Regions from separate parts of the Actinomadura sp. NPDC000600 genome, predicted to be linked through region 1. Evidence: riboswitches for the same ligand, from Rfam matches in the RefSeq annotation. Region 1 holds a riboswitch; each other region holds the start of a gene.
What was found. A riboswitch is a leader RNA that binds a small molecule or an ion and turns the genes downstream of it on or off. The one in region 1 is predicted to bind cyclic di-AMP.

Region 1 (10,223 bases):
TGTACAAGGAGACCATCTCCGGCAGCCCTTTGAAGCTCTACCGGTACAGCAAGCGGATGAACGTCAGCGCGACCTTGTCCCGGGGCGGCCGCGCCACCCGCACACCGGCCGCCTGACCGCCGGGGACCCGGCGTGACGGCGACCTCGACCATGGCGCGCGCGGGTTTCGCCACGGCCGCCGCCCGGACGGCGGCCCCGGCCCGCCGTCCGGCATCGGCGCGCACACCCGAGAGGCTCTGAGGATGAGGAAGATGTCCGGATCAGACCCCTATCTGGAGCATCGGCGGCTCCTGTTCGGCACCGCCTACCGCCTGCTCGGCAGCGTCGCCGACGCCGAGGACGTCCTCCAGGACGCCTGGCTGAACTGGAACGCCGCCGACCGCACCGCGGTACGCAACCCGCGGGCCTACCTGGTGCGCATGGTCACCAACCTGGCGCTGAACCGGCTCAACTCCGCCCGCGCCACGCGCGAGACCTACGTCGGCCCCTGGCTGCCCGAGCCCCTGCTGACCTCCCCGGACATCGCACAGGAGACCGAGTTGGCCGACACCGTGTCCACCGCCATGCTGGTGATACTCGAGACCCTCAGCCCCCTCGAACGCGCGGTCTTCGTCCTGCGCGAGGTCTTCGGCTACACCCACGCCGAGATCGCCGACACCCTCGACCGGCCCGAGGCGACCGTCCGCCAGATCGCCCGCCGCGCCCGCACCCACGTCCAGGCCCGCCGGCCCCGCTTCGACGCCGACCCTGCGCAGCGTGAGAAGGTCACCGCCCGCTTCATCGCGGCCTGCTCGGGCGGTGACCTGAACGCCGTCATGCAGCTCCTCGCCCCGGACGTCACCGCGTGGTCCGACGGCGGCGGCAAGGTCACCGCCGCCCTCCGCCCCGTGCACGGCCCCGACAACGTCGCCCGCTGGTTCCTGGGCGTCCTGGCCAAGCCCGTCTCGGCGGGCGTCGCCCTGCGACCGGCCACCATCAACGGCGAGCTCGGCATCCTCGTCACCCTCGACGACCGGCCCCTCGGCGCCCTGACCTACGACCTCGCCGAGGACGGCATCCAGAACCTGCGCCTCCAGATCAACCCGGACAAACTCACCGGCCTGAACCCCGATCCCCGTGCTACGAGGACATCCGAGGATGAAAGAGGCCACTGATGACCGGAATGAGGATGGGACGCAGAGTCCCGTCATCTTAGGGAAGAGTTGCTAGAGGGCCTTCCTGTCGATGTGCCCGCCCTCGCAGAAGGTGCCGGAAATTCTCTCCATCTTGGGTGGACGGTCGGGAAGGTCGGCGAACATCCGCGCTGAGAACGGCCACAGACCGTGCCCGCCGTCGAGAGATATTCCCTTCTTCCCATAGTCGTTGAAGTCGAGCATGAGCCGATGCTGCGGTTCGCCGTGAGGCAGACCTGTACCAGCGGGCCGGTCTGCTCCCTATTGATCTCAGCCTGGACCGGGCCACTGAGCGGCTCCGTAAAGTAACGGATGGCGCCTTCACGACTACGGCGGGGCTTGGTAGGTGGCTGCGAGGTGGTCCTGGAGTTCGGCGTGGCGGAACTGGTAGATCGGGCCGACCGCCCGAAGCAGGCCGAGGCGGTGGCAGTCATCCAGGAACGGCATCAGTTGAGGCGGCAGGCGGCCGGCCCGGGCCAGCTTTCTGGTGGCGATCAGGTAGGCCCACCAGGCCCGGTGCCTACCGGCGACCCCGACCGTCAGTCCGCAGGTGAGCGCGAGGAGGAGCGTCTGAGCGGACCACGTCAGAGCACCCCAGGTATCGAGGTCGCCCGCGAGCGCGGCCAGGAGCACAGCCGTGGGCCAGAAACACAGTCCGCCCGCGAGTGCGCAGATGGTGATGCGCAGGAGATTGAGGTTCCGGTCGGCGCGCCAACTGTCGATCGGCGCGACGGTGAGGGTGGACGAGACCGGTGTGGTCGCCCAATTCGGGATTTTGAGAAGCCAGGCTGTAGCCCCGAATATGAGCCCATACCAGGCAACGATCACTAGAAGGCTGGACTCGTAAGTCCCGTCCTCGGTTGGCTGCGCGAGCCAGCACGCGAGCGCGGTTGTGAGCCCGATCGCGCAATATTTCACGAGTGGGCGGAAGAGTCCTGCAGGGCGGTTTCGGATGCGTAGATCGGCGTATCCGGGCGTCTCCCGCGCCCAGAGCCGTACTTGACTCCCGAAGTAGGCCCCGGCCAATAGCCCGAACGCCAGCCCCAGTATCCCGAGCGGGAAACCTCCCAGGAACTGATCCTTCTCCTCAAAGTACCGATTTTCGACCCAGTCCACGAATCCGGTCATCAGTCCCCACATGAGCGCGAGCGAGAGGGTGATGGTGACTGTGAGGGCGAGTTGAGTGGTGAGGGTCATGGCGCGGGTGGTGGCGGCCAGGCGCCACCAGGCGAAGTCACGGGTTTCTTGGCCGCCCTCCTGACCGCCGGAGGAATCGGTTTGATTGATGAGGTGGTGCGCCAGGTAGCCCAGCCAGCGGCGGGTGTCGCAGGGATCGTGGCGGTGACGGGGCCGGAACGGCTCGGCAGAATCCTTCCTGGGCTCGCGAGTGGTGATCAAGGCGGGGATGAGTCGGTCGAACAGGGCGGCTTGGAGTGCGGCCGGGGTGGGGAAGAGGGCGGGGTCAGTCAGGTCGGTGGGGGTGGTGCCGGGCGCGGTGTAGACGGTGCGCAACAGCCACAGGCCCAGCGGGGTGGCGGTCACTCGGGCCAGCGCCCCGGCCGGCCCGGGCGGCACCTGTTGGAGTGGCGTCAGGTCGGTGGGGGGTGTGGTGCGTAGTGCGGTCAGGGTCTGTTCCCAGGCGGGTCCTGGGGAGGGCGGCAGACAGTGGGTGAGGTAGTCGGCGGCGGCCGCCGGGGACAGCGGGAGTGGTTCCAGCACGGCGGCGGAGTTGACCACGTCTCCGGCCGCGGTGATGGCGGTGGTGAACTCGGTGGTGCGGCTGGTGAGGATGAGCTGGTCGTCGCCGCCCAGCGACCGGTTCAAAGCAGAGATCACGTTGGCCTGGGCGGGTGGGGGCAACTCGTCCAGCCCGTCCAGGACCGGCAGCACGTGCCCGCGCCCGGTCAGCGCGTGCGCCGCGCCGGTGCTCAGGTCGGGTGAGCGCAGTGCCGGGTAGTCGCGGGCGAGCCGGTCGGCGACCCAGTCGTGGAGGCGGGGAAACTGCTCGGTGTCCCAGCCGGCCACCGGCAGCAGCACCGGGACCGGTTCACCGGTGGTGCGGGTGGCCAGTAGATCCAGCAGCAGCTGTATCGCCAGGGTGGTCTTGCCGGTCCCTGCCTTGCCGAGGATCACAAGTCGGCCCCGTCGGGTGCGGCGGAACCGGACGGAGAGAGCGGCGATGTGGTTGCTGGAGGCCGTCCACCACACTCGGCCTGTGCTTGCGGTGGTGGGGTCGATGAGGTCGGGATGGTCCATGACCGCGGGAGTGTGTGCGTCGGGTGCGGGTGTGCGCCAGCGCACAGGGATCGGGTAAGGGTCATCCAGCGACCGCCGCCGTGCCTCGTCTTCCCACTGCTCGGCCACCAAGCCGGCCAGCAACTCCTTGGCGCGCGCCACGACCTCGGGGCCGGGGACGGCAGCGGCGACCAGCTCGCGGGAACGCTGTCGGGCCCACCGCAATGCAAGGACCAACGGCACGGCGGCGGCCAACACGAACCCGCCAGTCAGTTGGGCACGGTTCGCCGAGACCTGCAACCCCCCGTTGTCGGTCAGCGGGGTGAACGTCACCCATGCCAGGACCAGGACGCCGACCACTGCCGCCAGGACCGCCAGCCATGGCCACCAGACCTTGCCGTTGCGCATGCTGGCCATTCTGGTGTCGCCCCCATGCCGCTGGCGGCCCGAAGTCCACAACCGGCCCGTTGCGCCTGCTCGTCGACGTTTTCATCGAGGCGGCCAATGCCATCGCCACGCGGTGACGGTCTTCCTCGCGGTGCCCTGAGAATGCCATTTCCGCGCGGGGGCGTCGCCGGCGGCGCTTCGACGCCACCACCCCGATGACGATCGGCCTGTCCAGTCTGGACGCCGAGCCCGCCGACGACGCCGCGCTGGGTCTGCCAGGTGCCCGAGTTCGACCAGCAGTACCCCGACCCGGTCGGCATGGACGCGTTCGGGGTCGGCGCGTTGGCTGGGGCGGGTGGAGTGGAGAAGTCCAGTGTCTCGTGGCGAGATATTGGCGGTCGTAGGCATTTGCGCCACTTCTGTGGTGTGGTCGCGGCCATGATGCTGGTGCGATGCCGAGTGAGATCTCCGTGTCGTCCGACCGCCGGTCGTGGCGAGACTTTCGACTGCTGTGGGCCGGGCAGAGTGTGAGCCTGGTCGGGGATCAGGTCTTTCTGCTGGCGCTGCCGCTGGCCGCGCTTCAGGAACTGCACTCCGGCACGATGGAGATCGCCGTCCTCGCGGCGCTCGGCAGGTTGCCGTTCCTGCTGATCGGGCTGCCGGCCGGGGTCTGGGTGGCGCGGCTGGGGATGCGGCGATCGATGCTCGGCGCGGACCTCATGCGCGCCCTGGCCGTCCTGTCACTGCCGGTGGCGGCCTGGCTGGACGTGCTGACGCTGCCGCATCTGCTGCTGGTGGCGCTGGTGACCGGGATCGGCATGGTGTTCTTCCAGGTGGCCTACCAGTCCTACACGCCCACGCTGATCGCAGACGACGAGCGGCTGCATGCCGCCAACACCCGGCTTTCGGTCTCCGAGTCCACCTCGCTGCTCGTCGGCCCGGGCATCGCCGGGGTCGTCGTCAGCAGCGTGGGGGCCGCTCGGGCGCTGCTCACCGATGCCTGTAGCTACCTCGTCAGCGTGCTGACCCTGGCACTGATCGGGCAGCGCGACCCGGTCTTGGCGGTCCCGGTGGAACGGCGTCCATTGCGGAGGGAAGTGCTTGACGGGCTGCGGTTCGTGGCGCGGCATCCGGTGCTGCGGCCGATCATGGTCTGCGGTGCGCTGTACAACCTCGGCGTCGCCATGTACGACTCCCTCCTCGCGGTGTTCGCGGTCGAGCACCTCGGCCTGGACGCCTGGCTGCTAGGCGTGGCTCTCGGGGTCGGCGGCAGCGGATTCCCGCTGGGCGGTCTGCTGGCGCGCTCCATGGCGGACCGCTTCGGTATCGGGCCGTCCCTGACGATCGCCGGCGTGCCCTCGGTGCTCGGGCTGGCCATCGGCGCGGCGTCCGCCGGTAGCTGGCCGGGCGTGCTGCTCACCGCCGGCACGTTCGTCAACGGAATCGGTCAGGGCATGTTCGCCGTCAACGCCATCACCATCCGGCATCTGGCCACGCCGCCGGATCTGGCCACGCGCGCGACCGCGGTCCACCGCTTCCTCACCTGGGGCACGCTCCCCATCGGCTCAGCCGCCGCCGGACTCGTCGGCACCACGTTCGGCCTGCGAGCAGCGATGCTCGCCGCCGCTGCTACGGCCGCAGTGTGCATGCTGCCACTGCTCGCCCGGCCCTTGCTGCGGACCAAGCGACTCCACCGTCAGCCGGACGCCGCCGTGCAGCCGGTCTAACCCTGGGCGCGCACACAAAGCCAACGCCGGTGTGGCGCCCCCTCGCCTGCCGCCGAGACACGTGCTTCGGCCTCACCGGCCGATGGTGCCTGCAAACGCCGAGGTGTGTCCGCCGCCACGCTTGGCGTCCGCTTGGCTCAGACCTTCGTCGATGCCTTAAGGCAACCAGTGGCGTGATGGGCGTATCTCAGGCAACGTCCTGGGCGGTCGGGTGTGGGCTGACCCCTCTGGGCGAAGGTGGCGGCCAAAAAATCATGCTTCGGCTTGACTGGGCCGGAGGCCTTGCGTTTAGGGGGTTTTGGGGAGGCTTTGCAGGTCGGACGGGTTCTTGGGGCGTGCTTGACGAAATATGGGGTCGCTTGAACCTGTTGTGAGTGTGTAACCGACGGGGAAGCCCGTACGGAGCGCCCGACCAGATCATGAAGGGCGCGTCGAGTCCCTGATCATCAGGACGGCCGATCACGGCACGTCCGCCGCCGAGTCCGCAGAGAGCCGATCATGGCCGAGCGGAGCCGGGGACCCACCGAAACACCGGGGTGAATCCGCACCCCCGCCATGCGCGGGGCCGCGGTAGGGCCACTTCCACGCCCGAACCCGACAGCTAACCCGGTAGGCGGACTGGAAGAACTCAGGAGAACCTTGCATGACCGCTCGTAATATCCGCCTGCCCAAGCGCATGGGCACCCGCGTCGCCGCCGGAGCCGTCCTCTCCCTGGCAGGTGTGTTCGGGTTCACCTCCCTGGCCCCGTCCGCCCAGGCGGACACCAAGCCCGCGAACACCGCGCAGGCCGCCCCCGCGTCCAAGGCCGGCGGCCAGAGCGCCGAGGTCGGCGCCTCCGCACAGGACGTCATCAAGCTCGCCCGCACGCAGGTCGGCACCCACGAGGACGCCTCGGGCAACAGCAAGTTCAACGACTGGTACGCCGGCTCGCCGCTGGGCGAGCAGAACGCCCACCGCATCGGCGCCAAGAGCGCCTCGGTCTACAAGGGCCAGTCCTGGTGCGACATGTTCGTGTCCTGGCTGGGCCAGAACACCGGCACCAAGGGCATGGGCGCCGACGCCTACACCGTCAGCCACGCCAAGTGGTTCAAGAAGACCGGCCGCTTCGGCGAGACCCCGAAGCCCGGCGCCGTGGTCTTCTTCGCCTGGAACGGCGGCGGCGTCAAGGGTGTCGAGCACGTCGGCATCGTCGTGAAGGACAACCACGACGGCACCATCAAGACCATCGAGGGCAACACCGGTGACGCGGTGAAGCAGAAGGTCCGCGACACCTCCACCGTCGCAGGCTACGGCTACCCCCAGTACCGGTGAGCCCGGGCCGCTCAGCGGCCCCCTAGCCCCGCACCGTCCAGCGGTGCTCCCCCCTTTCTCCATCCCTCCGCGCGATCACACCCACGTCGCGAGCACGCCACGTGCCGTGCGCCGGGTCCGTCATGCCCGAACGGCGAGCCCCACACGCCCGAAGGCGCGACCCGGCGCCCCGGACCACCGAGCAAAGGATGAACATGCAGCAGCGAGTCGCCCTCATCAGTACCGCCCTCGCGGGCACGCTCGTCGCGGGAGTGGCGGTCGGGACCGCCCAGGGAGCCCTGGCGGACAGCCCGACGGCGCACAAGGTCAGCGGCCAGCAGGTCACCGGCCAGCAGGTCACCGGCCGGCAGATGACCGGCCAGCTGGTCGCCGGGCAGGAGATGGCCGGGAAGCCGGTGGCGGGGGAGCAGGTGACCGGTGAGCAGGTCACCTGGAAGCAGGTGACCGGGAAGCCGGTGACCGCGAAGCAGGTGACAGGGAAGCAGGTCACCGGGCAGCCGGTGGCCGGGCAGCACGACGCGAAGGCCCCGCGCCATGCCACCGGCAAGGGCGCTCCGAAGGGCCACGGCGTCCTGTCGGGCAGCACCACCGCGTCCTACTTCTGGGACGACGGCTCGGGCGTGAACGGCGACACCGGCGCCCCCGCCGGCGGCAAGCCGATGCAGAAGGGCCTGTTCGCCAGCCCGAGCTGGCCCATGCACACCAAGGTCAAGGTGTCCTACAAGGGCCGCACCGTCACCGGCTTCGTCGGCGACCGCGGGCCGGGCGAGCCGTCGCACCGCGGCGTCATGCTCGACCTCGACACCTACACCTTCCGCCACCTGGTGGACGGCAAGAAGCCGAGCAGCAAGTACAACACCGGCACCTCGGCGGGCCACCTGAAGGGCGTCAAGTACGAGGTGCTGTCCTGGGGCCACGGCCCCGGCAAGAAGGGCGCCCCGAAGCCCCTCGGCTGAGCCCCGTCCGGGTGATCCCTCCCAGCCCCCCGATCCTCGCCACAGACCCCGCTCCCGTCCTCGGACGGGAGCGGGGTCCGTCGTGTCCGGGCAGGAAAGGCAGGCAGCGCCGCGTCGGCGGACCGTAGTGGCTCGCCCAGCGGGTTCCCGGTCACCCATTGCGCTTGTACAGGATCCTGGTTATTGTTCAGTGCATGTTGGACGCACGGTTCCTTACACGGAACGGGATGGCCGCCCGGCAATTGGCAGCCGAACTGCTCAATCAGCAGCCGGATTCGCGGTTGCCGAGGATCCGCGACTATGCGGAGCGGCTCGGTGTCGGCAACGGCACGGTGCAGGCGGCCCTGCAGCTGCTGGAGAGCACGGGCGCGGTGCAGACCGAGGCGCGCGGGCACCTCGGCACGTACCTGCGGGCCGTCGACCGGACCGGTCTGTGGAAGCTGGCCGGGCTCGGGACGATGCTCGCCGCGATGCCGCTGCCGTACTCGCGCCGCTACGAGGGGCTGGCGACCGGGCTGCGGGAGGCGTTCGAGCAGGCGGAGATCCCGTTCGCGCTCACGTTCATGCGGGGCGCGCAGGCCCGGCTGGACGCGCTGCTGGCCGGCAAGGTCGATCTCATCGTGGTGTCCCGGCTGGCGTTCGAGGAGTTCGGGGCGGACTGCCCGATCGCCCAGCTCGCCGACCTCGGCCCCCGCACGTTCGTCGGCGCGCACGGCGTGCTGCTGCGGGCGGGCACGTCGCTGGACGACCCGGGCCTGGCCGTCGCCGTCGACACCAGTTCCGCCGACCAGCAGCGGCTCACCCGGCTGGTCTTCGCGGAACGGCCCGTCCGGTACGTCGAGACGTCGTACATGCAGCTCGGTGAGCTGTTCCGCCGGGGCGAGGTGGACGCGACGGTTTGGAACCTCGACGAGGTCCACCAGCACATCGACGAGGAGGTCACGACCATCCCGTTCGACGAGGTGACCTCCACCGGCCTCGCGGACCGGAACTCCCGCGCCGTCCTCGCCGTCCGCGCCGGCGACTCCCCGGCCCTGGAAGCCGTGCGCGACCGCCTCTCCGCCGAGCTCGTGACCCGGACGCAGCAGGCCGTGCTGTCCGGCGACCGGCTGCCTTCGTACTGATCCGCCCTGAGAGGAGGCCGTCCCATGGACCGGCAGCTGGCCGAGCGGCTGGAGATCTTCGAGAGGACCGGGCAGGTCGCGCCCGAGATCTGCCGTTTCGTACGAGTCGAGCTCGACATGCTGGACGCGGCGGGCAGCGAGATCACCGAGGAGAGCGCGGGAACGCTGACCAGCCATCTCCTCCTGGCCTTGCAGCGCTCTCGCGACGGCGGGGCACTGACCGAGTTCGCCGCCGACGAGACCGTGCGGGCGGAGCTGGCCGGCCACCCGGACGCGCTGGAGCAGGCGGCGGCGCTGGCGGAGCGGGCCGAGTCCGCGCTGGACGTCGTCCTGCCCGGTCAGGAGGTCCGCTTCCTCGCTCTGCACCTGGCCCTGCTACGACAACGAGAGGCGATGCGATGACGAAGATCCTGGTGGGGGGCGTCGGCAAGGTCGACGTGGCGAAGCGGCTCGAGGAGATCGGCGGCTTCGAGGTCGTCGTGACCAACGACATGGACGCGGCCACCCGGCTGATGGCCGGCCAGGCCGACTACTACATCGGAACGTGCCACACCGGGGCAGGGGGCTCCCTGGGCGTGCTCGTCGGGCTGCTCGGCGCGGCCCGGTGCTTCACCTTCGGCCGGGGGCAGGCCGCCGAGGCCGACGCCGAAGCCGCGATCGCCGAGGGCAGGGTCGCCTTCGGCTTCTCGATCGACCAGATCGACCAGGTCGTCCCGATCCTGGCCGGGGCCATCCACGAACGGCGGCGGAACGGGTGACCCGCCCGTCCTGACCGGTTTCCCCTCGGAGGCAGCCATGCCCTATGCCCTCTACACCCCCGCGGCGGCGGACAAGCTCGACTTCTCCCCGGCGCAGAGCCTGACCGTCATCGCCCTCTGCGCGCTCACCGCACTGATCTCGAACATGGCGCTCGCCGTCTTCAACGACGGCGCCCGCCCCTTCCTGCTGGACTTCATCCGCGGCAACACCAGGCGCGGCGAGATGACCGCGGTCTCGTTCGGCCTGTCGGCCGGCTTCGTCTTCGGGCTCGGGGCCCCGATGGCGCTGTCGACGGGGGTGCTCAACCCGTGGCTGCTGTTCCTGCCGACCGACATCCTCGGCCTGCTCGCGCCGCGCCGGTGGCTGGCGCCGATCCTGGGCGGGGCCTGGGGCGCGGTCGTGGTGTTCGGGCTGTCGGGAGCCAACAACGCGGCGCACGACCTGCCGGTGGACTTCCTCACGGCGATGCAGGAGATGGCGACGCCGATCCTCTTCCTGTTCCTGCTGTTCCCCGTCATCGCGATCGCGAGCCAGTTCGGGCGGGTGCGCGG
Region 2 (10,223 bases), on a different contig from region 1:
TGGCTCGTCGACCACCAGCGCCCGGACGGGAACTGGGACGAGGACCTGTTCACCGGCACCGGCTTCCCCGGCGACTTCTACATCAACTACCACCTGTACCGGCTGGTGTTCCCCGTGAGCGCGCTCGGCCGCTACCTGCGGGCCGCGACATGACGCGGCCCGCCCACGACCCGGTGGAGTCCACCGGGCCCGCACCGCCCAAGGAGGTCCGGACACCATGAGCATGCCGCTCCGCCAGAGCCTTCGCATCGGGGGCTACATCCTCCGCAACAAGCTGCGCGGGCGGGAGAAGTTCCCGCTCATCGTCGAGCTGGAACCCCTGTTCGCCTGCAACCTCGCCTGCGCCGGCTGCGGGAAGATCCAGCACCCGCACGACGTGCTGAAGAAGCGCATGCCGGTCGAGCAGGCCCTCGCCGCCATCGAGGAGTGCGGCGCGCCGATGGTCTCCATCGCGGGCGGCGAGCCGCTCATGCACCCGCAGATCGACGAGCTGGTGAACGAGCTCGTCCGGCGCAAGAAGTTCGTGTTCCTGTGCACGAACGCGCTGCTCATCCCGCGGAAGATCGACAAGTTCACGCCGTCGCCCTACTTCGCGTGGGCGGTGCACATCGACGGGCTGCGCGAGCGCCACGACGAGTCCGTGTGCAAGGAGGGCGTCTTCGACGACGCGGTGGCCGCCATCAGGGAGTGCAAGCGGCGCGGGTTCCGCGTCACCACGAACACGACGATCTTCAACACGGACACGCCGCAGACCGTCATCGACGTCCTCGACTACCTCAACGACGACCTCGAGGTCGACGAGATGATGATCTCGCCCGGCTACGCGTACGACAAGGCTCCCGACCAGGACCACTTCCTCGGCGTCCAGGAGACGCGGGAGCTGTTCCGCAAGGCGTTCGGGGACGGCAACCGCAAGCGGTGGCGCTTCAACCACTCGCCCCTGTTCCTGGACTTCCTAGAGGGCAAGGTCGATTTTCCCTGCACGGCCTGGGCGATCCCGTCCTACTCGCTCTTCGGCTGGCAGCGGCCCTGCTACCTGATGTCGGACGGCTACGCCCAGACCTACCAGGAACTCCTGGACGAGACCGACTGGGACTCCTACGGGCGGGGCCGCGACTCCCGCTGCGCCAACTGCATGGCCCACTGCGGTTACGAGCCCACGGCCGTCTTCGCGACCCTCGGCTCCCTGAAGGAGTCCATGCGGGCCGTCCGCTCGGTCTGACCTGTGACCGCTCTACAACCCGCTCCGCCCGGCACCGGCGATCCGCCGATGCCGGGCGCTTCTCTTGAGCCGCCGCCTACTTGAGGGACGTCGGCCGGTACGCCTTGTACTCGTCGCCAGAGGACAGCCCGTAGGTGAGCGTCCGGTGGTCGGTGCCGTACCGCCCGCGCTGCTCGTACGCCCAGTACGAGGTGTGCTGCTTGTTCGCCCACTTCTCGAAGATGACGACGTGCCGGGTGGTGTTGCTGCCGAGGGCGTCCATGACGAGGTCGCCCTTCTTCAGCTGGGACATCTTGATGCGCTGGGTGTATCGCGACGAGGTCAGGCCGACGGTGTTGGGCCCGGGCTTGGGCAGCCCCAGCGCCATGGAGACGTAGCCCGAGCAGTCGGTGCGGTAGCCGTTGTGCGACCCGGTCTGGCTGTAGGGGACCCGCTGGGCGGTGTGCGGGTGCCAGCTCTTGGCCCGCTTGATGACCAGGGCCCGCTTGGCCGCCTTGGGATCGGCCGCCTGCTGCTGGGGAACGGCCTGCTTCTTCGCGGAGACCGGCTTCGACTCGACCTTCGTCGAGGACCGGCTCTTCGTCGCCTCGGCCTTCGTCGGCGCCTTGAACTCCTTCTGGAACTGGGCCGCGGCCCGGGCCTGCCTCCGCTCTCCGACCTGCGTCCGCCGCTCGGCCAGCAGCTGCGCGGTCTGCTGCTGGGGGACGGTCTGGGCTGCGGCGGCCGTCTCGATGGTCGCGTGCTGCAAGGTCGTCGGCAGTGCCGCCGTCACGCCGAAGGTGGCGAGACCCGTCATCGTGCCGATGGCCCAGGGGGCGAGCCTTAGACGGCGCGACTGCTTGCTGTGCTTGCCTTTCAAGGGGGCTCCTTGCTTCCAAGTGCCGCCTACCGGGTTAGCTGACGGGTTCGGGCGTGGAAGTCGCCCTACGGCCTGGGCAGGCCGATTCACCCCGGTGCGAGGTGGGTCCCCGGCTCCGCGCGACGGCGGACTCGGCGGGTGCCGCTGAGGGAGAAGCGGCGCTGACGATGTGAGGCCCGATCGATGGACCGTCTCGGGGCCTTGTTCCGCGGGGAGGGCACCCCGCCCACGTAAGTGGGACAAAACGCCTGGAGAGCGTCTTGGAGCGGCAAACCTACAGAAATCACCAAGGGATGGCAAGCTTCCCGCGATCAAACCCGCAGCTCAGCGCCCCGGTGGGCGATCCCGAGGTGCTCTGAGTCCCTCCCTCTCCAAGGCCGTACGCGATCCCGCTCCACCTCTAGACGGAGGAGAAACCTCCAGTTAATATCTGGAGGAGAACCCTTCACTTAAAGGGAGGTGGGTTCCATGACCGCCATCACGTCGCGCACCGCGTCCGGCCCGTCCGCGGGCGTCCCGAACCGCCGCTGGGCCGCGCTGGTCGTCATCGCCGTCGCGCAGCTGATGATCGCGCTCGACGCCACGATCGTGAACATCGCGCTGCCCACGGCCCAGCACGCGCTCGGCTTCGGCGACACCGACCGGCAGTGGGTGATCACCGCCTACACCCTGTCCTTCGCCGGGCTGCTCCTGCTCGGCGGCCGGATCGCCGATCTGGTCGGGCGGCGCCGCAGCTTCCTGGCCGGGCTGGCCGGGTTCGCGGTCGCCTCGATGATCGCCGGCGCCGCGCCCGGCTTCGGCGTCCTCGTGGTCGGGCGCGCCCTGCAGGGGGCGTTCGCCGCGCTGCTCGCGCCCACCGCCCTGTCCCTGCTGGCCGTGACGTTCACCGAACCGAAGGAGCGCGCGAAGGCGTTCGGCGTGTACGGCGCCGTGGCGAGCAGCGGCGCGGCCGTCGGGCTGCTGCTCGGCGGCGCGCTGACCCAGTACGCCGACTGGCGCTGGTGCCTCTACGTCAACGTGGCGATCGCCGCGGCCGCGTCCGTGGCGGGACGCATCGTCCTTCCGGCCCCGCCGAGCTTCCCCGGGGCGCGCGTCGACTGGATCTCCGCCGTCCTCGTCACCGGCGGCCTGGCGGCCGTCGTGTACGGCGCCGGGCAGGCCGCCCCGCACGGCTGGGACGCGTGGCAGACCACCGCGCCGCTCGCGACCGGCGCCCTGGCGCTCGCGCTGTTCATCGCGCGCCAGGCCAGGCACGACGCACCGCTGCTGCCGCTGCGCATCCTCGCGGACCGCGGCCGGGCAGGCGCCTACCTCGCCGTGGCCACCGCGGTCGTCGGCGCCTTCGGGATCTTCCTGACGCTCACCTACTACCTGCAGGTGGTCGCGCACTTCTCCCCGATGCGCACGGGCCTGGCGTTCCTGCCGCTCGCCTTCGCCAACTCGGTCAGCGGGTACCTGGTCGGCGCCCTGCTCACCCGGCGCGTGCCCGCCCGCCTGCTGATCGGCGGCGGCCTGCTCATCGCCGCGGCCGGCCTGGCCGTCCTGACCCGGCTCGACCCGGGCAGCGGCTACGCCGCCTCGGTCGTCCCCGTCGAGATCCTGCTCGGGATCGGCATGGGCGCCGTGTTCCCGCCGGCCTTCTCGCTGGCGACCGCCGGCGTCTCCCCGCGCGAGGCCGGGGTCGCCGCCGCCGTCGTCAACGCCGCGTCCCAGATGGGCGGGTCGGTCGGAACCGCCGTCGTCAACACCGTCGCGATCGGCGCGACGGCCGGCTACCTGCGCGAGCACGGCCCGGCCGCCTCCCGGGTGAGCGCCCTCGTCCACGGCTACACCACCGCGGCGACCGTCTCGGCCCTCGCCCTGGCCACCGTGGCCGTCCTGGTGACCCTCCTGATCCGCACCCCACCCCAGCCGGACACCCCCGCCCACTGACGCCCGGCCACCCAGAGCGCCCCCGTCGAAAGGGGCGCTCAAGGCGTGCGGACCCGGCGTGTCAGGTGACCCAGGAGGGGACGATCTGGGCCAGCCGCTTCGGGTCGGAGAGCGTCCGGATCGTGGTGATTCGGCCGTCCTCGACGGTGAAGGCCATCAGGAGGAACGGGCGGCCGCCCATGGTGATGAGAACGCCGGGGACGCCGTCGACCAGTGCCGGGTGGCCCTTCGCGTCCCGGCGGGCCCCGACGGTGGCCTGGGCGGCGACCTCGTCCGCGCCCCGGACGACGCTCGGGCCCCTGTGCAGCTCGACCTCAGGCGCGAGGAGGGTGAGGAGGCCCGCGAGGTCGCCCCGGCCGGCGGCCGCCAGGAAGGCGTCGACGACCCCGCGTGCCGCCGAGTGGGCGTCGGCGGTGGGCGCGCCGAGCCGGATCCGTCCCCGGGCCCTGCTGGCGAGCATCTTGGCGGCGGCGGTGCTCCGGCCGAGGACGGCCGCGACCGCGTCGAACGGCATCTCGAAGACGTCGTGCAGCACGAACGAGACCCGCTCCGCCGGAGTGAGAGCGTCCATGACGACGTACAGGGCGAGGCCGACCGAGTCGGCGAGCACGGCCTCCGCCTCGGGGTCGGGGCCGAGGTCGCCCAAGGCGGTCCAGAGCTCAGGCTCCAGTGGCTGCTCGCCGCGGACTCCGCGCCGGCGCAGGATGTCGAGGCAGATCCGTCCGGTCACCGTGGTGAGCCAGCCGCGCAGCTCCTCGATGCCGTCGCCGCCGGTACGGGCCAGCCGCAGCCACGCCTCCTGCACCGCGTCGTCGGCGTCCGCGTGCTGGCCGAGCACCCGGAACGCGATCGCGTGCAGGTAGGGGCGGTGCGCCTCGAAGTCGGCGGCCAGCTTGTCCTGTCGGGTCACGGTGCTCCCGGGCTGCGTGTCGTGGTTCCTCCACCAGGACGCGGCACGAGTCGAGAAGGTAACGCCGGGGCCGACGTTACTTCTCCCCGGCCCGGTGCGTCGTGGTGCCGTCCACATCGACTGCGGGAGGAAGAGATGGCACCACGGATCCACGGTTCTTCGAGCGGGCCCGACATCGGCGCGGGCGTCCAGGAGATCTTCAAGGCGGTGTACGGCGGCGGCGTCCCCCGGGAGGTGCTGGAGCTGGTCCACCTGCGGGCCAGCCAGATCAACGGATGCAGCGCCTGCACCGACGCCGGAGCCACGAGCGCGGCCGAGGCCGGCGTCAGCACCGAGAAGCTGCTCACGCTGGCCGCCTGGTACGAGGACCCGCGCTTCGACGACGCCGAACGGGCGGCGCTGGCGCTCACCGAGGCCATGACCCGGCTCGCCGACCGGCCCGGCGCGGTCACCGACGAGACCTGGGCCGAGGCCGCCGAGCACTACGACGAGCGGCAGCTCGGGGCCCTGGTCCTGATGGTGGCGATCACCAACTTCTTCAACCGGATCAACACCGCCTTCCGGGTGCCCGCCGGAACGCGCTGGGGCTGAGACGCGCGGCGCGGGGGACCGCCGGATGGTTCCCCGCCCCTCCGCGCGGCGAGCGGCGCGGCCTGGTCGGCGGTGCGGAGGCCGGGCGCCGATAGCATTCGCGGGTGGCTGATGGGGAAACGCCGAACGGTCCACCGGTCGCGGCGGACATGGACCCCCGGCGTGTCCATACCGCGCTGGGCCTCCTGGCGGACCGGCGATGGCGGACGCTCGGCGAGCTGGTCCGGGAGACGGGCGCCCCGCGGCGCTCGGTGGAGTCGCTGCTCGCCGGGCTCTCGCTGGAGCGTGCCGGCGACCGGTTCCGCCTCACCCCGGAGCAGGGCGGCGAGATCGTCGACCTGCTGAGCACCGGGTACCGCCCGCTCGAACCGGCCGACCCGGTGGGGCACCTGCTGCCCGAGTACGCCGCCGTGGTGGAGCGGATGGCCGGGCTGATCGAGCGGGCGCCGGGGGCGCGGCACGTGCTCGACCATGTATCGGCGACGCCGGAGACGGTGGTGCGGCGGGCCCTGCTCCTCGCGGCCCGGTTCTGGCTGCCGGGCACGCGGCTGCTGTGCGTGGGGGACCACGACCTCACCTCGCTGGCGGTCGGGCTCGTCCACCCAGGTGTGCAGACCACCGTCGTGGACGTCGACGAGCGGATCCTGGCCTACATCGACGAGTGCGCCGCCGAACTGGGCCTGGACGTGCGCACCCGGTGGGCGGACCTGAGGCTGGGGCTGCCCGCCTCGGCCGTCGCGTACGCGGACCTGGCGGTGACCGACCCTCCGTACACGCCGGAGGGCGTCGGGCTGTTCGTGGCGCGGGCGGTCCAGGGGTTGCGGGACCAGGGGCGAGGCCGGGTGCTGCTCGCCTACGGCGCGAGCGACCGCACCCCGATGCTCGCGTTGAAGGTCCAGCAGTCGTTGCAGGACCTGAACCTGGTGAACGAGGCCGTCTACCCGGACTTCAACCGCTACTTCGGAGCGGAGGCGATCGGTTCGCGCGCCGACCTGTACATCCTCCGGCCGACCGGCAAGTCCCTGCCGGCCGCCGACGCCCGCGCCGACCGCTTCGCGACGGCCATCTACACCCAGGGGCCCCAGGCGGTCGAAGCCCGGGCGGCGGCGGATGCGTCGCCCGACGTCGCCGACCTCGACCCGGACGTCCTGGTGGGGGACTGGCCCAAGCAGGTGCTCCCGCAGGTGCCGCGGGTGCGGCTGACGACCTGGCTGGCCAAGCCGTACGCGGCGCGGGTGCGGCGGGCGGCCGTCGCGCTCCCTCCGGGCCTGGAGGCGGCGCTGGTCCGGGTGCTGCTGGCCACGCGCGCCGAGCACGTCCGGGTGTTCCTGCCCGACCCGCCCGGTGACCTGGCGGACGAAACCGCCGTACTGAAGGGCCTCTACGAGCTGACCCGCCATGGCTCGACCGCCGAGGCGGTGCGCACACGACCCGACGACGCCGACCAGGTAGGCCGCATCGTGCGCGCCATCCAGGACCGGGCCCACGGCAAGGTCGCCAACGTCTGGCGCGACGCGCTGATCGACGCGCACCCCGGCCTGACAAAGCGCCAGGCCCGCAGCATCGTGGCCGACGCGGCCCCCTGGGCGATGGACGCCACCTTGCTCGACCTCCCGCTCCACCGCCTGCGCGCCCTGCCCGCCACCGTCCGCACCTCCCTGGACCTCGTCACCACGCCATCGTGACCGGATGGCCCTCGGGCTCGGCCGCGTCCGAGAACCCACTCCGGCCGTTGCCGGCGGCCTGCGACCGGTCCGGCCGGACGGAAACTTCACGGGCGCAGGCATAGCCCCGTCCCTCCGGATGCGTCTCAGTGGCGACAGCAATTCGGAGGTGACGATGGATGCCGCCGCAGAGCGACATTTTCGTGAGTTCGTGGAGACGAGGTCGACCGCGCTGATGCGGCTGGCCTACCTCCTGACCGGGGGCGACCAGCACGCGGCCGAGGACGTCCTGCAGACCGCGCTCTTCAAGACCGCCGCCCGCTGGGCCGACATCGAGAACCCGGAGGCCTACGTGCGGCGGGTGATGTACCGCCAGCAGGCCAGCTTCTGGCGGCCCGCGTGGCGGCGGCGCGAGGCGCAGGTCGCAGTGCTGCCCGAGACGGGCGCACCCGACGGCACGTCGGCGGTCGACCTCAAGCTCGCCGTGCGAGGCGCGCTGGCCTGCCTCACGCCCCGGCAGCGGCTGGTCCTGGCGCTGCGCTTCCTGGAGGACCTGCCCGAGGCGGAGGTCGCGCAGATCCTCGGCTGCAGCGTCGGCACGGTGCGCAGCACGACCCATCGCTCCCTCGCGCGGCTGCGCCGGCTGGCGCCCGAACTGAACGAACCCGAGATGGCAGAGGAGGCCCGGCGATGAAACCGGAGACGATCGTCAAGCACGCGCTCGAGGACTGGGGCGCGGAGGCACAGGTCCCGGCCGGTCTCGCCGACCGGGCACTGGGGGCACGCCGCCGCCGGCCGCTCATCAAGATCGCCCTGGTCGGCGGGACGGCCGCGCTCCTCGCCGGAACGGCCGCCGTGGCCCTCGTCTCCGGCGGCGGGACGGCACGGCCCCGGCCTTCGGCGCCCGAGTTCGAGCGGGTGGCCCTCTCGTCCGACACGACGCTGCGCACGGACCTCGGCAGCGCTTTCCCGCGCAGGCTCGTCGCCGCGGGGCACATGGCCGTGTCCGCCTACTACACCGGGCAGTGGGTGGGCGGCGACGGCGGCGGGTCCTTCGAACGCACCTGGCACCTGTACAACCCGTCGACCGGCGAGTACGAAAATGCGCCCTGGGCGTACATCAGCGTCGCGCCCGGCATGGCGCGGGCGGCCGTGCTGGAGGGGCCCCTTCCCGCCAAGCGGGTCGGGATGTTCGACATGAAGACCCGGAAGGTCGTCCGCTGGATCCGGGTCGACCACGCCGTCGGCGGGGCCGCCTGGTCGCCCGACGGGCGCCGGCTGCTCCTGACCGCCTACGGCAAGAACCCCGACACGCGGCCCGGTCCGGGCACATCGTCCAGGACCGGCTACTACGTCACCGACAGCGCGGCCGGGCCGGGCGCGTTCCACCCCATGCCGGCCGGCCGCGACAACCCGAGCAGCCGGCAGGACCTGGGATGGAGCCGGGACGGCGCCCTCATCTGGGCGCCCACCGCGACCCTGCCGACCAAGGTCTTCTACAGCCTGGACGGCAAGAAGCGGCCCGCACCGGCGCACGAGGCCGAATACGACGACCATGAAGCCGGCCTGTCCCCGAACGGCGCCCTGCTGCCCAAGTTCGGCCCCAAGCCCGGCCCCGCCGTCACCGTCACCAACGTGGTCACCGGGAAGAAGGCGGCGGTGCTCCCGATCGAATCGGCCGAGGCCTGGGCCGACGATCGCACGCTCTTCGCGATCGGCTGCGACCCGCTCAAATGCAAGGGGCTCGGCGAGTTCCGCAACCGGCTGCTGCTGGTGGACCTGAAGGGCAAGATCACCCCTCTCACCGGGTACCGCCGGTCCGACCGGGCGGGTTCCTGGAACCCGGTCTTCACCCACCGCTGACGGACGCCTGGGTGCCGCGCCCCGGGGCCGGCACCCACGCTCCGTTCGCCGGCGGCGCTGCTGGCGGGCCGGACCTCGACACCGGACGTCGTCCCGCCCTCGACTCGGTGGTCTTGGGCCGCGACAGGGCCCGTACCCTGGCGGGTGGCCGACCGGATCCGCGCGGGACAGGCCATCGCCAGTGGCGCCGGCAGCCAAAGGGGGCTGCCGTGCCCTTGGGCGGTGCGCCGGGTCCCGGCAGCGGCGACGGCCGGCTGGGCGGCCGCCACCTCGCGGAGGCCGACACGGAGATCCGGCCGATCTCCGCCGGCCTGCCCCCGCCCTGGCGCTGAGGCAAAGGAGCCGATGATGAACGATCCGGTGGGGACGGCCACGCACTCCGGGGTGCTGGAAGAGGTCGAGCGGAGGGTGCTGTGGCTGGCGACGGCCATCGTGCACCACGCCAACCGGGTGCGGCCCAACCCGTCCGGGCTCAAGGTGGGCGGCCACCAGGCGTCGTCGGCGTCCATCGCGTCGATCATGACGGCGCTGTGGTTCCGCCACCTCGGCCCGGACGACCGCGTCTCGGTGAAGCCGCACGCCTCCCCGGTACTGCACGCGATCAACTACCTGCTCGGCGACCTGGACGAGCGGTACCTGACGTCCCTGCGCGAGTTCGCCGGGCTGCAGAGCTACCCGAGCCGGACCAAGGACCCCGACCCCGTCGACTACTCCACCGGGTCCGTGGGCATCGGCGCCACCGCGCCGATCTGGGGCGCGGTCGCCCGCCGGTACGTGGAAGGGGCGCCCGCCGGCCGGCAGTACTCGCTGGTCGGGGACGCGGAACTGGACGAGGGCGCGGTCTGGGAGGCGATCCTCGACCCGGGCGTGGCCGAACTGGGCGAGATCGTGTGGATCGTCGACCTCAACCGGCAGTCCCTCGACCGGGTCGTCCCGTACATGGCCGCGCACCGGCTGAAGGGCATGTTCGCCGCCGCCGGCTGGCAGGTGCTGACGCTGAAGTACGGCCGGCTGCTGACGGAGCTGTTCGAGCGCCCCGGCGGCGCGGACCTGCGCGCCCGCATCGACGCGATGCCCAACCCGGAGTACCAGCGCCTGCTGCGCTGCGACGCCGGCGAGCTCCGCGACCGCCTCCCCGGCGGCAGCGAGCCCGTCGCCCGCCTGATCGCCGAACTCGACGAC
Region 3 (10,223 bases), on a different contig from region 1:
CGTCCAGGGCGCCTTGCGGAAGTTCGCGGGGCCGCAGTCGTGCACGACCTCCGAAGGCAGCGGCTGCTGGTCTCCGGTGGTCAGCTCCTTGGGCACGGCGCCGTACTCGAACGTGAAGTGCGTCGCCTTGCACTCGCGGACCGCACCCTTGCCGTACCAGGCGGCGAAGTTCGACATCGGGGTGAGCAGGAAGACGACCACGTTGACCGCGATCAGCAGGTACGTCACCCAGGGGATGCGCCGCGCAGGCTGACTGTCGTAGAGAGGCAGTGCCATGCGGGGTCGTCCTCCGGTTGCCGGGTGTACACCGTCACCTTAGTGGCGGCGCGGCCCGCGAGGGGCCGCCTCAGGCCGGGCGTACGACCGGTCGTAGGCCTTGTCGATCCACTCGCGCAACCCCTCGGCGCCGTGCACCGGACACGTCCACGGGCCGTCGACCTCGACCAGGCGGACGCCGGGCAGGTCGAGCCAGCGCAGGACGCACTCCATCTCCTCGGCGGTCGCGCCCTGCGAGGGGGGCGCGCCGAGGGCGACGCCGCCCGGCGCCTCCCCCGAGGGCGGGAACACCGTCTCGGCCGTCGCGATGAGCGCGTCGACGTAGGGGCGGGGCCGGGCGTTCGGCGGAACGGTGCCGGCCGCGGCGAGCCGGCCGTACCGCACGACCGACAGCTCCCAGCCGCCGTCGAAGGCGGGGCGCGCCGCCACGAGCTGGGGCAGCCGGGCCAGCGCGGCGAGCCGCTGCCCGCGCGCGGCGGCCCGCACGAACGCGGCGAGCCGGTCGCGCTGGGCGGCGGCCTCCTCGTAGCGCAGCTCGGCGGCGAGCCTGTCGATGCGCACCTGGGCGGCGGCCACGACGGGCCGCACGTCGCCCTCCATGACGGCGCGGGCCGTCCCGGTGTGCACGGCGTAGGCGTCGGCGGACTCGCGGCCGTCGCAGGGGGCGCCGCAGCGGCCGAGCTCGGCGAGCGCGCACGAGCGCGCCTTGCCGCGCTCGATGAGCCGGAGCGTCAGCCGCTGGGTGCACTGGCGCAGCGGCACGGCCTCGTGCAGCGCGGCACGCGCCTCCTCCGCCTGCCGCCGCGACGAGATCGGCCCGAGGTAGCGGGCGCCGTCGGCGCGGCACTCCCGCACGATGGACAGCCGCGGGAACGGCTCCACGGTCAGCTTCAGCCAGATCGCCCGCTCGGGGAACTTGGACCGGCGGTTGTAGCGCGGCTTGTGCTCGGCGATCAGCCGCAGCTCGCGGACCTCGGCCTCCAGCCCGGTGGCGCACACGATCGTGCGGACGTTCTCGGCGAGGCCGACCATCTCGCGGACGCGCCACCGCGTCTCCGAGCCGGTGAAGTAGCTGCGCACGCGCGAGCGCAGGTCGCCGCTCTTGCCCACGTAGAGCACCTCGCCGGCGTGGTCCTCGAACAGGTAGACGCCCGGGGTGGACGGGACGTCGTCGGCGAGGTGGCGCTTGCGGCGCTGCTCTGGGGTGGGCGCCTTGGCGAAGCCGCGCATCTCCTCCAGCGAGGTGACGCCGAACGAGCCGAGCCGCTCGATCAGGCCGTGCAGGACCTCGACGGTGGCGCGGGCGTCGGCGAGGGCCCGGTGCGTCGGCTCGTTGGACGTCCGGAAGTAGCGGGCCAGCGTGCCGAGCTTGCAGTTGGGCACCTCGTCGCGGGACAGGACGCGCCGCGCGAGGTCGACGGTGTCGACGACCGGGAAGGCGGGCCACGCGTAGCCGTTCGCGGCGCACGCGGCCTTGAGGAACCCGATGTCGAACGAGGCGTTGTGCGCGACGAGGACGCAGCCGCGCGCGAACTCCAGGAACGCCGGGAGCACCGACTCGATGCGCGGCGCGGCCGTCACCATCGCGGTGGTGATGCCGGTCAGCGCGGTGATGAACGGCGGGACGGGCCCGCCCGGGTCGACCAGCGTGCCGAGCTCGCCGAGCTCCTCTCCCCCGCGCACCTTCACCGCGCCGATCTCGGTGATGGCCGAGTCGGCCGCCGAGCCGCCGGTGGTCTCGAGGTCGACCACCACGAAGGTGACGTCGCGGAGCGGGGTGCCGAGGTCGTCCAGGGTGCCCTGGACGCCGTGCGCCTGGACCCCGCGGCCCTGGACACCGTGCGCAGCCGTCATGTGCGCGACCGTAGAGGACCCCACCGACAGAACTTCGTGCCGCTAGGGTTGGGGGGTGCCGGGACGTCCCGCCGGTCGGGGGCCGCGGGGACGGGCGGGAGGCATCCCGCCGAGGGTTCGGCGCGATCCGTCCGATCACGCGTTCGCCCTGGTTAGGGCGGGTGCGCTCGGGAACACACAGCCCACCGGCGGCGCAGCCCGGAAGGAGCGGGATCATCGACAGCGGCCCCGAAGCGACCCCCGGCCGCGGGGATCCCGCGGAGAAGCTCGCCCGCCCGCTGCCCGAGGCGGTGCGGCAGGGCGTGGTGGAGGTCGCCGCCGACCTGATCGGGACGCTGCCCGCCGACGAGGTCCCCCCGCCGCTGCGCCGGTTCGCGCGGTTCGAGCGCCGCAAGCGCGCCAAGCTCGCGGGCCAGCACATCGCGGCGGCGCTGGAGAAGGACGAGGAGTTCCGGCGGCGGGTCGCCGTGCCGCTCCGAGAGGCGCAGGCCGACCTGGCGGAGGTGGTCGAGGGCGGGGACGTGCCGCCCGCGGCCGATCCGGTGCGCGTCGCGGTGCTGGCCTACCTGCTGCGCCCGGCGGGCTGGACCGCGCTCGTCGAATCGGCGCGCGAGGAGCTGGCGCGCTCGGCGACCGCGTCCGAGGAGGAGGAGGCCGAGCGCCGCATCGCCGCGCTGAAGGCCGAGCTGGCCGCGACCCGCGACGCCCGCGGCGCCGAGCTGGCCAAGCTGCGCGCCGAGCTCCGCGAGACCAAGGCCGAGGTCGCGGAGCTGCGCCGCAAGCTGCACGACGCGCGCACCCGGTACCGGGCGGCGGAGGAGCGCGCCCTCGCGGTCGCCGCCGACGCCGACCGCGAGCTCGCCGCCGCGCGCGAGTCGACCGCCGCCGCGGACAAGGAGCTGCGCAGGCTGCGCGCCCGCGCCGCGCGGGCGGAGGAGGCGGCGGAGGCCGCCAGGCGGGCCGCGCGGGAGGGGCGCAACGTCGACGACGTCCGGCTGCGGATGCTGCTCGACGCGCTCGTGGACGCCGCGCAGGGCGTCCGCCGGGAGCTGGCCCTGCCCTCCACCATCGGCCGTCCCGCCGACGCGGTCGGCGGGCTGGAGCCGGACCGGCTGGCGCACCGCGCGCTGCCCGGCCGGGCCCTGTCCGACAGCGACCCGCAGCTGCTGGACAGGCTGCTCACGCTCCCGCAGGTGCACCTGGTGGTGGACGGCTACAACGTCACCAAGACCGGGTACGGGGAGCTGCCGCTGGCCGACCAGCGCAGCCGGCTGCTGTCCGGGCTCGGCGGGCTGGCCGCGCAGACGCGCGCCGAGGTCACGTGCGTGTTCGACGGCGCGGAGCTGGAGGCGCCGGTCGCCATCGCGGCGCCGCGCGGGGTGCGGGTGCTGTTCAGCCGCCCGGGGCAGACGGCGGACGAGCTGATCGGCGAGCTCGTGCGGGCGGAGCCGCCAGGCCGGTCGGTGGTCGTGGTGTCGTCCGACCGGGAGGTCGCCGACGCCGCGCGGCGCGCCAGCGCGCGCCCCTGCCCCTCCTCCCTGCTGCTGCGCAGGCTGGGCCGCTCCTAGGGCGGGCCCGCCCATAAGGCGGCCATAAGGCTCTCATAAGGCAAGCCTCGCGGTCCGTGATCATCACGTCACGAAAAGTGGATGATGTCCGCAGATGTCAATCAAAGAGTGATGAATCGGTTGTGACGGCTGTTGCCCCTCGCTAATGTCGTCCGCTGACGTCGTTGGACGAGAGGGGCGAAACCGACCGTGGCCAATGATCACATCGGGGCACCGGCGCAGCGGCCTGCCCGCAGGGCGGGTTCCGCGGGCAGAGGCGTCTCCCGTCGCCTGGCGGCCGTCGCCGGCCTGACCGTGGCGGTCTCCCTGACCTGCTCCCCGGTGGTGGCGCACGCCGAGCCCAAGCCGACCCGGGCGCAGGCCCAGAAGAAGCTCGACAAGCTCAACGAGCAGATGGACCAGAAGGTCGAGCAGTTCAACCAGAACCGCGAGAAGCTCAAGGTCGCCAAGAAGAAGTTCGACTCCGCGACCAAGGCGAGCAAGCAGGAGCAGGCAAGCTTCGAGGAGCAGCGGTCCAAGATCGCTCAGATGGCGGCCACCGCGTACAAGAACGGTGACTCGGCCGACGTCACCGGCTTCGTCGGCAGCAAGGACCCGCAGTCGATCCTCGACCAGGCGGCCGTCTTCTCGCACCTGTCGCACGAGCGCAGCTCCCAGCTCACCCAGTTCCTTGCGACGGCCCAGCGGCTCCGCCGCGAGCAGGCCCAGGCGAAGTCCGCCTACGACGAGGTGAAGTCCAAGCAGGACGAGCTGAAGAAGCAGAAGCAGGAGCTCGACAAGCAGGTCCAGAAGCAGAAGGCGCTCGTGCGCCGGCTCGGCGGCGGCACGCCGTCGCGCCCGGGCGGCGGCGGTGGCACCGGCGGCACCTACAACGGCCCGGCCAGCGGTCCGGCCCGCGCGGCGCTCGACTTCGCCTACGCCCAGCTCGGCAAGCCCTACTCCTACGGCGCCGAGGGCCCGGGCTCCTACGACTGCTCCGGCCTGACCATGAAGGCCTGGGCCGCCGCGGGCGTCGGCATCACCCGCACCACCAACTCCCAGTACGCCGCGACCAAGCGGGTGGCCAAGAGCAACCTGCAGCCCGGCGACCTGGTCTTCTTCAGCAACCTCGGCCACGTCGGCATGTACGTGGGCGGCGGCAAGATGATCCACGCCCCGCACACCGGCGACGTCGTCAAGATCAGCGACATCACCTCCGGCTACTACCTGAGCAACTACTACGGCGCCGGACGCCCCTGACGCACCGCCCTGACACCCCCGCGGCGCGGGTGTGACGGGGCCCTCATCGACAACGGACCGGGCTTGACCTGGTCCGTTGTTGATTTTGGGGGGGTTTGCCTTCTCTTGGGGCTTTGGTACCTTGTCACCACTCACGGCGCCCTCCAGACGCCGTGGACCCGCGGCGCCCCCCAGGCGCCCCGGTCCCACGCGGAGCATCCAGCACCCGCGTGACGGCGGCGCGAGCCACGCGCCGCACCCCCGGGCGGCACGCCCCACGTGCCGTCCCGCGGCGCCCGCAGGCGCCGCACGGTCTCGACGCAGACCAGGCCTACCCCCGCCCCACCGTGCGCACGCTTGCCGCGTGCATGGCGCCGAGCGTGCTGCCGCAGTGGCCTACACGGGGCAGGCCCCGGACGGCCCCGGAGACGGGGCGCCGTCCGCACACAACATCAGGCGCCGCTCTTTCGCACGCGGGAGACAGGTCCCGCGCAGGGCCCCATATCGCCCCCAGGATCGCAGCGGCAGCGCCGAATCCGCCGAAGAGCGGAACCGGGGACCCATATCCGCCGGAGTCCGGAGAGTCTTTCCGGACGGGCATTCCGGCACCCGGGGTGAATCGGCGCGTCTCTCCCGGGGCACCGGCGAGAGCCGCCGTAGGGCCACTTCCACGCCCGAACCCGTCAGCTAACCCGGTAGGCGTCTGGAAGAGAAGGAGAGAATCCCGCAGCGGTACCTGGGGCGTGGCCGCCACGCGACCACGCCCCGGCCCCCCCTTTCGCTCCGCAGGCACCCCCCGCCGCCGGAGCTCCCCCAATCCGAACCGGTGTGCCCGCCCCCGGGCACGCCACCGCCGAATCCGCGGACCGCCGTGCCCCGCATGCGCGTCCGACGCGGAACCGGGGACCCACTGTGTCCTTTTCGGGGTGAATCGGCCTGCCTTCGCGGCCGTAGGGCGGCTTCCACGCCCGAACCCGTCAGCTAACCCGGTAGGCGCCATGGAAGCCGAGGAGACCCCCGTGCCACGCGCGCACCGCAAGAAGGCCCCGGGCAAGCACCGGAAGCCGCACCCCCTTTCCATCACGTGGCGGACGACCGGCGGCGTCGTCGTCGGCGCCGCCGTGCTCGGCACCGCCGCCGCCACGGCGCAGGCGTCGGTCCTGCCGTTCGGCTCCGCCCCGGTGAGGTCCGCCGCCGCGGCCGACCTGGCCCCCGGCCTGGCGGCGCACGGCGACCCGTCCAGGCGCAAGTCCGAGGGCGAGCCCAGGATCCGCGCCTCGAAGACCCCCAAGAAGACCCGGCCCGAGCGGCCGTCGGCCGTGTCGTCCGGCAGGCCCTCCGCCAGAGCGGCCGGGAAGTCGCGGCCCACCGCCGCGCAGGCCATCAGGCTCGCCCGCTCGCAGGTGGGCGTCGAGGAGGACGGCGGCGGCGAGACCAAGTTCCAGGAGTGGTACATGTCCACGTCCCGCGCGCGGGAGACGCTCGCGCGCGACGGCGGGTCCCTCGACGGCTACAGCGACGCGAACTGGTGCGACATGTTCGTCTCCTGGGTCGGCGAGCAGATCGGCTTCGGCGACCAGGTCGGCAGCGACGCCTGGACGGTCGCGCACGCCCGCTGGTTCCAGGAGCACGGGCGCTGGGGCACCGAGCCGAGGCCCGGCGCGATCGTCTTCTACGCGTGGGACGGCGGCAAGTCCTTCGACGACATCCGGCACGTCGGCCTGGTCGTCGAGGAGATCGACGACGGCACGATCGAGGCCGTCGAGGGCAACACCGACAACGCCGTCCGCGTAAAGGAACGTTCCACAGACGACGTCGTCGGCTACGGCTACCCGGACTACCGGTCGTGATGCCGCCCCTCGCCCCGCGTCCTGCATAGGATCGCGCCCATGGAGGAAGGCCCCGGGCAGGACGCCACCGTCACGCGGCGCAGGGTCCTCGCCCTGGGCGCGGGCGGGGCCGCCGCCCTGCTCGCCGGAGGCGCCGGCCTGGTCGGCTCGCGCTCCGGCGGCGGGGCGCCCGGCGCCGGCGGCGCCGGCGCCGCCACCTCGCGGGTCGCCGGGACGTTCAGCCCGGAGACGGCCGCCGCCGTCCTCGCCAACCGCGCGCGCGCCGTCCGCGACGGCGACCGCATGGCCTTCCTCGCCAGCGTGGGCGACGCCCCCGCCGCCTTCCGGGACGCCCAGGCCCTCATGTACGGCAACCTCCGGAAACTCCCCCTGGAGAACTGGCGGGAGCGCATCGTCAACACCGAGGCCATGGACGGCGGCAACGCCGTCGTCCGGATCGAGGTGCGCTACAGGCTGCGCGGCTTCGACAGGAGCGACGTGGCCCGCACCCGCTACCTCACGCTGGCCCCGCGCGGCGGGACGTGGACGGTCGTCGGGGACGGGACGTCCCGCGGCCTCACCGACGACGCCGACATCTGGGACAGCGGCCCCCTGACGGCGGTCAGGGGGCGAGCCGGACTCGTCATCGGCGACGGCACCGGCCTCGACCGCATCGCCGCGCGGCTGGACGCGGCCGTCCCGGTCGTCACCTCCGTGGTCGGCAAGGGGTGGGCGCAGCGGGTCGTCGCGCTCGTCCCCGCCGACGCCTCCCTCGCCTCCGCGCTCGCCGGCCCCGGGCAGAGCCTCGGCCAGATCGCCGCGCTCGCCACCATCGCCCCCGGGGACGGCCGCGGCGAGGACCGCGTCATCATCTCCCCCGGCACCTTCGGCCGCCTCAACGAGCTCGGCCGCAACGTCGTCCTCACGCACGAGCTGACCCACGTCGCCACCGGCGGCGCCCGCGACCGGCGCACCCCGCTGTGGCTGATCGAGGGCTTCGCGGACTACGTCGGCTACCGGCGCGTCAAGATCAGTACCCGGTCGGCGGCGGGCGAGCTGCGCCGCGAGGTCTCCGCCGGGCGGGCGCCGTCCGCGCTCCCCGCGGCCGACGCGTTCGCCGGCGGCTCCCCGCGCCTCTCCCAGGCCTACCAGGAGGCCTGGCTCGCCTGCCGGATGGTCGCCGACCGGTACGGTGAGGCGGCGCTCGTCCGGCTCTACCGGGCCGCCGGGCGCGCCCCGGAGGCCGCGGCGCTGCGCGACGTGCTGGGCCTCACGCGGGAGCGCTTCACCGCACTTTGGCGCGACTACGTGAAAGAGGAGCTCGCATGAGCGAGGCGGAGACGGACGAGGGCAGCGCCGAGGGCACCGCCGGCGGAAGGCCGGGCGGCGCCCCCGGCGCCCCGGCACGGCGGCCCCGGGTCGCCGCCGCCGTCACGGCCGCCGTTCTCTTCGCCGGGGTCGCGGCCGTCCTCGCCCTGACCACCCCGTGGAGCCCGCTGCCCGGGCACGTCCCCGGCGGGCGCGTGAGACCCGACCCCGCACTGGACTTCACCCCCGCCGAGATCGCCCGTTCCAGGGCGTTCGACTCGGCCGTCAACCCGCCCGCCTACTCCGGGCTCGCCGTCGGACTCGTCCTGGTCCTGGTGCTGGGCTTCACCCCGCTGGGCGCACGGTTCATCGGCTGGGTCACCGCCAGGACACGTCGCCGGTGGCTGCGCATCATCACCGCCACCCTCGCCCTTACCACGCTGCTGCGCATCGCCGGGCTGCCGTTCGACGTCTGGGGCGAGTCGGTGCTGCGCCGCTACGGGCTCTCCACGCAGAGCTGGCCCGCGTGGCTCGTCGACCAGGCGAAGTCCCTCGCCGTCACGTGGGTCATCTACACGATCGCCCTCCTGCTGCTCTACGCCCTCACCCGCCGCTTCCCGCGCTACTGGTGGACGGGCGCCGCCGCGGGCGGGTTCGTCCTCGTCGTCTTCGTCTCGTTCGTCTACCCGCTCGCCGTCGAACCGGTGTTCAACAAGTTCCACTCGCTGCCCGCGGGCCAGTTGCGCAGCGACCTGCTGGCGATGGCCCGCCGGGACGGCGTGCCCGTCAAGGACGTCCTCGTCGCGGACGCCTCCCGCCGGACGACGTCGCTCAACGCCTACGTGTCCGGGTTCGGCTCCACGCGCCGCATCGTCCTCTACGACACGCTGCTGAAGTCGCCCCCCGCCCAGGTCGAGTCGATCGTCGGGCACGAGCTCGGCCACGCCAAGCGCGACGACGTGCTGTGGGGCACGCTCGTGGGCGCGCTCGGCGTGGCCGGGGCACTCTGCCTGCTGTACCCGCTGATGACGTCCCCGCGCCTCCTGCGGCGCGCCGGGCTCGATCCCGGCGCGCCCGGTCCCGGCGGGGCCGGCCCGGACGCCCGCCGCGGCGGCGGGGCGGCCGACCCGAGGTCCATCGCGCTCCTCCTCGCGCTCGTGACGGCCGGGACGACGCTCGCCGCCCCCGTCCAGAACCTCGTGAGCCGCCGCATCGAGGCCCGCGCCGACGTCCACGCGCTGGACCTCACCCGCGACCCGTCGACGTTCGTGTCGATGCAGCACGCGCTGTCCGTGCGCAACGTCTCGGACCTGGACCCCGACGCGGCGGAGTACCTGCTGTGGCTCACGCACCCCTCGGGCCCCGACCGGATCGCCATGGCCCGCGACTGGGCGCGCATGCACCGCGTCCGGGTCCCGCCGCCGCAGCGCTAGCCGGCGCTCAGTTGCCCTCGGCCCGCTGCGCACCGGGGACCTTGGCCCCCCGCTGCGCCGACAGGGTCGCCGCGTCCACGTGCGGAGCCGTCGTGACCGACCGCTTCAGGGCGCTGCCCTTCGTCCAGTCCTGCCACTTGACCTGCCAGTAGCCCCAGCCGTTCTCCGGCTCCAGCTCCCGGCTGCTCCCGGTCACCGTGATCGGGTCGCCCCGCTGGGAGAGGTTGTAGAACCACTTGGCGTTGGACGGGCTGACGTTGATGCAGCCGTGGCTGACGTTCTCGCTGCCCTGGGCGCCGACCGACCACGGCGCGCTGTGGACGTACTCGCCGCTGTCGGAGATCCGCACCGACTTGTAGACGGTCAGGCTGTAGTACCCGGCGCAGCCGGGACCGCAGCCGTCCCACTCCGACGTCATGACGGTCGGGTCCTCCTTGCCCATCGCGAGGTGGACGCCGTTGGTCGTGGTGTACTTGCGGACCCCGCCGCGCCCCATGCTCGTCGGGATCGTACGGGCCTTCTTCCCGTTGATCCTCACGACCATCTTGTGGCTGTCCTCGCCGGCCGTGGAGACGTGCGAGTCGCCGACCTTGAAGTCGACGCCGTAGTCCTTCCCGCCGTAGACGCCCTGGCCGGTGCGGACGCCGCTCAGGTGCGCCTTGAACGACACCTTCGTGTGGGCGGGCCAGTACTGCTTCGTCCGGAAGACGACCTCCTGGGCGCCGAACCAGTTCCAG

Region 2: it holds a riboswitch for cyclic di-AMP, as region 1 does, so the genes downstream of both, ABWI07_RS01125 (NlpC/P60 family protein) here and ABWI07_RS19445 (CHAP domain-containing protein) in region 1, are expected to answer to the same signal.
Region 3: it holds a riboswitch for cyclic di-AMP, as region 1 does, so the genes downstream of both, ABWI07_RS35640 (CHAP domain-containing protein) here and ABWI07_RS19445 (CHAP domain-containing protein) in region 1, are expected to answer to the same signal.

The regions. Positions count from the first base shown of each region.
Region 1 covers NZ_JBEUPD010000012.1:111,857-122,079, reverse strand. The annotation lists gene ABWI07_RS19470 (NAD(P)/FAD-dependent oxidoreductase) at 1-116, shown strand, start outside; gene ABWI07_RS19465 (RNA polymerase sigma-70 factor) at 252-1,154, shown strand; gene ABWI07_RS19460 (hypothetical protein) at 1,206-1,376, opposite strand; gene ABWI07_RS19455 (NACHT domain-containing protein) at 1,500-3,815, opposite strand; gene ABWI07_RS19450 (MFS transporter) at 4,247-5,521, shown strand; cyclic di-AMP (ydaO/yuaA leader) riboswitch at 5,986-6,151, shown strand; gene ABWI07_RS19445 (CHAP domain-containing protein) at 6,165-6,833, shown strand; gene ABWI07_RS19440 (hypothetical protein) at 7,028-7,789, shown strand; gene yhfZ (GntR family transcriptional regulator YhfZ) at 7,984-8,913, shown strand; gene ABWI07_RS19430 (PRD domain-containing protein) at 8,938-9,315, shown strand; gene ABWI07_RS19425 (DUF2620 family protein) at 9,312-9,671, shown strand; gene ABWI07_RS19420 (YhfT family protein) at 9,709-10,223, shown strand, end outside.
Region 2 covers NZ_JBEUPD010000001.1:257,805-268,027, forward strand. The annotation lists gene shc (squalene--hopene cyclase) at 1-153, shown strand, start outside; gene hpnH (adenosyl-hopene transferase HpnH) at 218-1,222, shown strand; gene ABWI07_RS01125 (NlpC/P60 family protein) at 1,299-2,081, opposite strand; cyclic di-AMP (ydaO/yuaA leader) riboswitch at 2,090-2,228, opposite strand; gene ABWI07_RS01130 (MFS transporter) at 2,550-4,013, shown strand; gene ABWI07_RS01135 (sigma-70 family RNA polymerase sigma factor) at 4,075-4,923, opposite strand; gene ABWI07_RS01140 (carboxymuconolactone decarboxylase family protein) at 5,059-5,514, shown strand; gene ABWI07_RS01145 (bis-aminopropyl spermidine synthase family protein) at 5,619-7,199, shown strand; gene ABWI07_RS01150 (SigE family RNA polymerase sigma factor) at 7,354-7,872, shown strand; gene ABWI07_RS01155 (hypothetical protein) at 7,869-9,041, shown strand; gene ABWI07_RS01160 (hypothetical protein) at 9,251-9,373, shown strand; gene ABWI07_RS01165 (thiamine pyrophosphate-binding protein) at 9,390-10,223, shown strand, end outside.
Region 3 covers NZ_JBEUPD010000036.1:19,471-29,693, reverse strand. The annotation lists gene ABWI07_RS35660 (rhomboid family intramembrane serine protease) at 1-276, opposite strand, end outside; gene ABWI07_RS35655 (DEDD exonuclease domain-containing protein) at 316-2,130, opposite strand; gene ABWI07_RS35650 (NYN domain-containing protein) at 2,292-3,698, shown strand; gene ABWI07_RS35645 (C40 family peptidase) at 3,888-4,937, shown strand; cyclic di-AMP (ydaO/yuaA leader) riboswitch at 5,435-5,633, shown strand; cyclic di-AMP (ydaO/yuaA leader) riboswitch at 5,758-5,928, shown strand; gene ABWI07_RS35640 (CHAP domain-containing protein) at 5,936-6,766, shown strand; gene ABWI07_RS35635 (hypothetical protein) at 6,806-8,074, shown strand; gene ABWI07_RS35630 (M48 family metallopeptidase) at 8,071-9,486, shown strand; gene ABWI07_RS35625 (L,D-transpeptidase) at 9,494-10,223, opposite strand, start outside.